DNA from 2 places in the Bacillus methanolicus genome. Region 2 is predicted to be linked to the other one. Evidence: predicted binding sites of a transcription regulator. Region 2 holds the regulator's gene; the other holds the start of a gene.
The links. Region 2 encodes LexA, which represses DNA repair genes until DNA is damaged. Its sites were predicted from a motif close to CGAACATATGTTCG; they were not measured.
Positions count from the first base shown of each region.

Region 1 (4,441 bases), on a different contig from region 2:
TGGAGCTTCTTTATTAATTGTTTGTCATTCCGCTTTATATTTAACATCTTTATTACACCCCTTTCCTTACTAACCGCTTTTTACTATCCAAAGTATTGACAGATAAAACTAAAAATATACAAATATAAGTTCTAAATCTTGTCCTTTCCATCTATACATCTATTAAAGAATGGAAAAGTGGAAAAATGACCATGTGTTTAAGAAAAAAAATAAGGAAAGAAGGGAAGAGAGTGGGGTACATTAATCCTTTATTTAATAAACCTACAATAATAAACGAAATAAAACTGAAAGAAAAAACATTAACAAAAGCTGTTAAAAATCGCGCAGTTCGAAAAGACAAAACTCATAACATAAAGTTTCCTGTGTCACCAATAATTCAAATGAAATTAAAAAGCTATTGTAAACAAGCTGGAAGGATTTATAAAAAACAAGGGAAAGAACCGCTTAGCCAAACAAAATTTAACACGCTTTTACTTCGATTTGGGCTGCAACATGAAGAAATTCTTAAATGGACGCATGATTATAACGATACAAAAGTGTACATGCATACAAACATTTTAGAAACGGAATATACAGAGATAGGTGGTCCTCATGGTTTAGCCATACGGAAAAACTTATCAGACCGAAAAGTTGTTTACCAAATAATGCTTTCTGTATTGCAATGGCTGGAAGGTGGGGGAACTCTTGAGAAAATCTTATAGTAGTTTAAATCTTCTCCAAGAGCGTTTATTAGGATTAACGGAGACAAAAGGTCTGTTCAAATCATTACTATCTAATAGGAAATATCTAACAATTACAATGCCATACTACGATTATATAAGAGGGAAAATCTTTATAGAGGATCTACGTGACAACTTTGGAGAAGATGTTCCTTATAACTTTGATATGGGGGTTTTGCTTCACATGCTTTACGATGATTTTCTTGCCCAAATCAAAAAAGGAGCAAAAAATGAAGAAATTGCTCTATACTTAATAAGAGGAAAAGAGAAGCATTTTAAGAAGAAAAAGCAGAAGCGGGTTATGAAGGCTCTCACAAAACATATATTTGAGTTTGAAACAGTAGAAGAGGAAGATGAATATTTTGAGTCGCAAGAAAGTAAAATAGCTTACTTAGAGCTTAGAATACGTGAGTCAGAGGTATTGAGAGGGGAAGTCCTAATTTATGATTTGGAGCCCTTTATGAAAGGCATAAATGTAACTATTGAACAGCTAATTAGCATTGTTTATTTAGATTTTATCGAAAATGTAAAAAGTGAAGGGAATTCACTAAAAGTACAAAAGTCAATCCTAGCTCATTTAAAGAGATTTTAATGTTTTTAATAACCAGCTTTTATTTGTTGTATTTTATTGTAAAAGCGGTTTCGCTAAATTTTTTTGCTGGAATTCTCCCCTTCAAACGTTTATATGGTTGAAAATAATTCCTTAACCTATTTTGAAGGGAAGAGATCAAATGAGAAATAAAGACATAAAGCAACAATTAAAGTAACTCTTATAAGAATTAAATCGATACCCCACAAAAGTGGGGTTCTTATTCTTGAATATCAATAATACAATCGATTCTTATTTCTTGCCAGTCGCCAAATTTATCAACAATCCGAATAACTCTCTTTTTTTCATCGAAATAATGTATTCTCCCGATAATAATTTCATACCGGTGATTATTATAATATGTAACCGTAAGTTCTTTTGGAAATTCCATGCTATCGGAGATAATTTGGTTAAAATATTCTAACAGCTGTTCATCTAAAAAAGGTTTTTCTATATATTCTTGTTCTTTATGTAACTGTCTAAGGCTTGAAACGAATTCTGGTTGTAGTGCTACTGTAGGAAATTTTTTGAGTCCTCTGTCTCGAAGTGTCATTTTTAATCCCTTCTTTAAAAGAACGTTTGTTCTTATTTTACCCTCTTGATTCATAAATCACAAGGAATACCTTGTGATATTTCTTGAATATTTGAAAAGAAAAAATGCAAATTAATCTAATAAGATACGAAATGGCTAACCCTTTACAAAATCGCTACCGATTCCTTATCCCTTAAAAAAGCTGCCTTTTGTCGATTGTTAAAATGCTTTTCATATTCAAAATTTAAAAAATCTAGAAATTCATTTATCTCCTCTTGATCAGAATAAATAACGGAAATAATTTTTTTGGCCCGGCGATTGGCCATTTCTTTAGTTTTACTTACCTTTATCTTGCTGAAAACATTCCGATAAAAATAGTACTCACCATCATCGTTTTCTGTCTCTTGTGTCAAGTAGTTAAATAAAGATTTTAAAGCATTTATATCCTTAATACAGTCTCATTTGAACGCTTCTTTTCAACGCCTTCTCGTTCGCTTATGAGGTGTCTTTCGTTAATAATGCATGCTTCTATAGAGTCATACCTCTTAATGTACTTTTTTCCTCTCATTCTTTCTCGTTTATTTAAACAAATAATATATCATAAGAAAACATTATTTATTGGGTATATTTTACTATTTAATTATCTAAATATTGAAAAGGGTTAAAACACAAAATAAAGTTTTTGTTTAATAAAGTCGAATAAAGTTGAAAAAATTATATGAATTGGTATAATCTAGATGAATTCATTACATTTGTAATAGGAATATATTACTATTTGATGAGTTGAGACTAAAAAGGTAAAAAAGTTTGATGAAGGATCTATCGAAATATAAATATAGAAGTTTTTTGGAAAAAGACAAGAATGCTCCAGGATAAATAGGCAAGCATAAAGGTTGTAAAAAAGTAAACGAAAATACTAATGTGTAAGAAAGAAGTTATTTTATATACCTAAAATAGAAATAAAAACCATTTGAATCAGGTGAATATTGTCAATGTAAATTTAATAACAAATGGATAATTCCTTCGATAATGGCAAATCCATCGAAAGGTGGAGACGCAAAGCTACGGGCCTAAGGAAAATTTATCTATGGTCGCCGGGTTACCGAAAAGGATTGGAGCAAGCATAGTTAATATGTCATGTGTAAATGTTTTTAGAAACATTGCACTGTCTCATTAATTGTCCACCATCCTTTTTGGTGGACTTTTTTGTTTTACTATAAATCTACTAACTGGAGGAACACATATGAGAAATGATTTACAAAAGGAATTATTAGAGGGACATATTCGTGCAATTTTAGAATTAATTGGCGAAGATCCAAATCGTGAAGGCTTGTTAGATACACCAAAACGTGTAGCTAACATGTTCGAAGAAGTATTTGCCGGAATAGGCGTTAATCCCGAAACAGCTTTAACAACTACTTTTGAAGAGGTTTATGAAGGGTTAGTTGTTGTAAAGGATATTAATTATTACACTTTCTGCGAACATCACCTAATTCCTTTTTTTGGTAGAGTTCACATTGGATATATTCCGAACGGTAAGGTTGTTGGTTTAAGTAAATTTGCTCGTCTAGTTGACCTTGTTTCAAAACGGCCACAAGTTCAAGAAAGAATGACACAACAAATTGCCGATGCTGTTATGAATGTACTCCAACCTGAAGGAGTTATTGTAAATGTTGAAGGACAACATCTTTGTATGTGCGCTAGAGGAGTCAAAAAACCTGGCAGCTCAACTGTTACGACCATAAAAAAGGGTGTATTTAAAGAGAATGTCTCGTTAGCAGAAGAGTTTGAACGGGTTCTTTTAAAAGATTAATAGGGGGTGATTTAATTGCTCTACCTTTCAAGAAAATTGTATTTCTCTGCCGCTCATTCTTATCGTATTGAGGAATGGAGTGAAGAGGATAATAAAAAGGTTTTCGGTCCATGCAGTAATCCAAACGGTCACGGACATGATTATACTTTAGAAGTTATGGTTAAAGGAGAGTTGAACAATAAATCTGGCATTGTTGTAAATATTGCCGATATTGATAGAGTTGTTAAATCATTTGTTCAAACTGAATTAGATGGGAAATTTTTGAATAAAGAAATTCCTTATTTTAAAGAAAATATTCCAACCACAGAAAATATAGTGACCTATTTGTGGAATTCATTAGATGGAAAAATTGAGAACTGTATTCTTCATAAAATCCGATTACGTGAGAATGATTTCTTATATTCAGAGAAGGAGAAAGAACAAATGGTTCGATTAACACGAAAATATCATTTTTGCACAGCCCACCGATTACATAGTGAATTATTAAGTGAGGAAGAGAATATGGCTCTCTTCGGGAAATGCAATAATCCATACGGGCATGGACATAATTATTATTTAGAAGTTACAGTAAGTGGAAAGCCTGACCCTGTTACTGGAATGATTGTTGACATTGCTAATATGGACCATATTGTAGACGAGGTCATTCTACAGAAATTTGACCATAAAAATCTCAATTTAGATACAGAGGAATTCAAGAATTTAAATCCTACTTCTGAAAATTTAGCGATTGTAGTTTGGGATTTACTATCGAAGAAGCTTTCAAATCTCTACAAAATAGGCTTATATGA
Region 1 covers NZ_PNFF01000003.1:94,968-99,408, forward strand. Annotated here, with positions in the region: gene C0966_RS17415 (hypothetical protein) at 231-701, shown strand; gene C0966_RS17420 (hypothetical protein) at 685-1,311, shown strand; gene C0966_RS17425 (YolD-like family protein) at 1,529-1,861, opposite strand; cyclic di-GMP riboswitch class I at 2,862-2,947, shown strand; gene folE (GTP cyclohydrolase I FolE) at 3,084-3,653, shown strand; gene C0966_RS17435 (6-carboxytetrahydropterin synthase) at 3,669-4,441, shown strand, end outside.
Region 1: C0966_RS17425 (YolD-like family protein) is a predicted target of LexA. The motif match lies at 1,881-1,894, and genes of this name have one in related genera.

Region 2 (4,441 bases):
CACTTTCTGAGAACGAACGGTTAAGTTCTCCATCCAAAGAAATGTCATTGGAATCATACAAAACAATCAAGCGGCCCAGTCTTAAATGACCGGCTAAAGAAGCTGCTTCAGCAGAAACACCTTCCATTAAATCACCATCACCACAAATACTATATGTATAATGGTTAATAATTTGGTAATTATCTTTATTATATACCGCTGCCAAATGACGCTCAGCCATCGCCATTCCAACTGCCATAGCAATACCTTGTCCTAACGGACCTGTTGTGGCATCAACCCCAGGTGTATGTCCGTACTCAGGATGTCCAGGTGTTTTGCTGCCCCATTGGCGGAATTGTTTAATATCATCCATCGTTACGTCGTATCCTGACAGATGAAGCAAGCTGTATAGCAGCATTGATCCATGACCTGCAGAAAGAACAAAACGATCGCGGTTAAACCAATTTGGATTCTTTGGATTATGGTTCATATATCTTGTCCAAAGAGTGTATGCCATCGGTGCAGCTCCCATTGGCATGCCCGGATGTCCGGAGTTTGCCTTTTCAATCGCATCGATGGAAAGTGTACGAATTGAGGTTATTGACAATTGATCAATGTTATCAAACAATTCAATCCACCCTTTCAATTATAATTTTTCATTCTTCTTTAATTTTATAGTTTTTGAATTTTTTATACAATAGAGAATTTTTTGTGTCAACCATTCGGCGGAGATATTTTTTCACACATGATTGTGAAAGCGCATTAATTTATTAGGGTTTCCTACTTATCAAATATAGTGAAGAAAACAGCAGAAAAAGGGCTGACACCGGAGCAAGAATGACTTTCTGCGGGTCAGCCTCATTCATCGTGTATATTATTAATGCAAACGATCCTTTTTTTGCAATTGTTTCAGCTTTTCGGGAGTTACGTCATTACCCAATGGATCAACGATTGTCACACCTTTTAAGGTAGCTAGCATCGAAGAACGAAATGATTCCAAATACTGGCGTCGAAGCTTTGACTGCTCTTTAGCTTCTTCTTCCGTCAAGCCTGATGTTTTTGCTTTATTTGCTAATGCATTAATTCTCGCAATTAATTCTTTTGACAGCATATAAAAGCTCCTTTTCAAATAGTTAAGCTATTGGTCATCATACAAAAGAAAAGGGCTTTTTACAAGGAAAATGCTCTAATTGGATTCCATTTCCTTATATTCTTGATACCTTCTATGAACAGTCGCTTTCGAAACATCATAGCCAAATCCTCTCAGCGTAGCTGCAATTTCTGCGAACGTTAAATCATTTTTTCTGAGCCGGACGATCTCCTCAATCGGAACTTCTTTTCTTTCTCTTCCGGCGTTTTCACCAATATTTTTCAAATTGTTTTCCGGCTTGTATCCGTTTTTTACTGCCCGTTTCATGCCCCGCTTAATCTTTATATTATGTAATTTTCGCTGGTATTCTTCCACCATTCCGACAATTTTCAATACCAACGAATCAGCTTCTGATAATTGAAGTTCCCCATTATGAGAGATCGTGTATAATTTAACGCCTTCTTTTAAGATGCAATGCAGCAATACGATTTTTGTATTTCCTCTTCCAAGTCTCGTTTCATCTTGTATAAGGATTGCGCTTATGTCCCTGTCCTCATTTATTGTTTCCAGGAGTTCCAGCATTCCTTCACGCTCAAGTTCATACCCGCTTGCCTGCTCTTTAATCACTCTTATAACTTGGAACCCATACTTGACTGCAAGCTGCGTTAACTCTTCTTCCTGCCGTTTCAAGGACGTTTCCTGTGTTTCTTTCGATGTGCTTACACGGCAATAGATTATTGCTTTTTTCCCGTTTCTTGTCTCCATATATTACTCACCTGCATAATTTGTAACTTCCACCTGTGCTTCAGACTTTTCCAATACAGGGATGACTAATTCTTCACCTGGATAGATGTTATCTCCGTTTATGCCATTTGTTCTTTCAACCCAGCTGATGAACTCATCAGAAGATAAACCATGCTTGTCCGAAAATTTTTCTGCGATGGACCAAAGCGATTCTCCTTCTTCAACGGTTACTTTTAAATAACTTTCAGAATTGGCATCCTTAACATAATCAGAAAAGAGAAGTGCTGCTGTAAAACTTACCATTACAAGAATAATAGCATATGAATATCGTTTCCAGATTTTTTTCATCATCAACACCCCTAAACCGAATATACGTTCTGTTTTGTTATCTCAAGTATAAACCGAACATTTGTTTTCCGTCAACAAAAAAATTCGAACTTACGTTTGTATTTTTATGAAGTACATGCTATAATAAGCGTAACAATTACGTATGAGGTGCGATTTTTATGGCTAAATTATCAAAAAGGCAGCAAGATATTTTGAATTTTATAAAAGAGGAAGTAAAGAAGAAAGGCTATCCCCCTTCCGTCAGAGAAATCGGTCAAGCAGTGGGGCTTGCTTCCAGTTCTACGGTGCACGGACATCTGGCTCGCCTTGAAAGCAAAGGGCTTATCCGCAGGGATCCTACAAAGCCGAGAGCAATTGAAATTCTGGACATGGAAGAAGAGGCACACATTCCAAAACACAATGTCGTAAATGTACCGGTTGTCGGTAAAGTTACAGCAGGACAGCCTATTACTGCCATTGAAAATGTTGAAGAATTTTTCCCTCTTCCCGAACGGCTTGTTCCGGCAGATGAGCAAGTCTTTATGCTTGAGGTCATGGGTGACAGTATGATCGAAGCCGGCATTTTAGATGGGGATTATGTTATTGTAAGACAGCAAAAGACGGCAAACAACGGTGATATTGTAGTTGCTATGACAGAAGATGATGAAGCGACGGTTAAAAGATTTTTTAAAGAAAAAGATTATATTCGGCTGCAGCCTGAGAATTCAACAATGGAGCCAATCATTTTAAAAAATGTCTCGATTCTCGGAAAAGTGATTGGCGTTTACCGCCAGATTCATTGAGTTTTTCAAAGAGGCTGACTCAAGGCAAAGTGTCAGTCCCCTCCAATACAATATATAGACAAACGCTAATCAATCCATTCTATATATTGTCATTGTCGAAGGGAGTCAGACCCCTATGAGTCAGCCTCATTCTTACGATTAGTCAAAAGGTTAATCAATAGTTATTTGAGATAATAATCTTTTTTTGGAGGAAGGGGTACCCTTTCCTCCAAAAAAAGATTTTCGCATGCCAAATAGACCTAACTATTTATCCCTCCGTTTAAAGCTCATGCTAACAGTCGAATTTGCTCTAATAGTCGTACACTTGCGCACTCGGCCTTTGCAGGAGAGAATGGCAACCACTCCAAGAGTCCTTCCGATCGCCACGATTTCTGTGAGAATAATCGTATTGTTAAGGTGATCTATAACGGAGATTGTTGGACAGATTCGGCCTGTTATTTACGATGATTTACCTTTTTGGGACTAGAGAAGCCCCTTTTCAATTGAAAGGGGCTTCGGTCTATTATTTTTGTTCTTCAAATTCTATGTCGTACTTGGCTGCGTATTCCTTAATGTCATATACATAGTCTCTTTCTAATTTCCTCGCTTCAGATAATAATTCATTTGCCGAGGTTATTTTTGAAGAGTCTCCGGATTCTATGGCAGAAACTATTTCAGAAAGCGCTTGGGCATTTTTAGCTGTCATATCAATAAGGGTTTCATGCAGATCTCGAATTTCTTTTGCTGGCATAATCGCTTCAACATCTTCTTGAATTTGTGTAGCAGTTGGTAAAAGTTCATCAACGATTGCTTGACCAAATTCAATATCAGTAATTTCACCGTTAATGGATTGATTCTTTAATTCTTCAAATTTAGCTGCAAAGTTTGCAAGATCTTCTAAAACAATAGGCTGCACTTTATTTAGATATTCCTCAAAGTCTTTTTTACCGCTTGTAGCTTCTTCTGGTTTATCGGCACTCGCTTCTTTATTAGTTGTATTCGCCTTTTCATCAGCCCCACAAGCAATTAAACCCAAAGATAAAAATGTAAATAAAACACACATGAACAAATTCTTCATTTTTTCACCTCTACTATTTATTCAAGTTACATTATATACCAATATTAACTGTTTTGGGATAAAATTATTAATTTTTTGAATTAATTGAATGTAATTAAACGAAAGCAATAGATGAAGAAACAAAGAAGTATTTCAATCTGCAACCCATAATCCATAGTTTTTCTTCCATCTCATTTTTCTTCATCTCCTTTAAAAAAGTAACTTGAGGTACAATATGGAAGCATCCCTCTTGTGTATTAAATTCTTCTTTTGCCCATTTGTTTGTATGAAAAAGAAATAAAAAAAGGAGCTTAGCAAGCTCCTCAATCATTTATTAAAATTGAAATTCAGATTAGTGTTTTGGATTGATTTTTTTGAAATAAAATCGGGCAAGTACCGGGCAGTTAATAAAACAAATATAAATGATCAAAAATGCCCGATAAACAAAAACCCCTCAACACC
Region 2 covers NZ_PNFF01000001.1:855,022-859,462, reverse strand. Annotated here, with positions in the region: gene tkt (transketolase) at 1-595, opposite strand, end outside; gene C0966_RS04345 (DUF896 domain-containing protein) at 857-1,090, opposite strand; gene C0966_RS04340 (YneB family resolvase-like protein) at 1,166-1,834, opposite strand; gene yneA (cell division suppressor protein YneA) at 1,838-2,161, opposite strand; gene lexA (transcriptional repressor LexA) at 2,320-2,943, shown strand; gene C0966_RS04325 (hypothetical protein) at 3,446-4,000, opposite strand.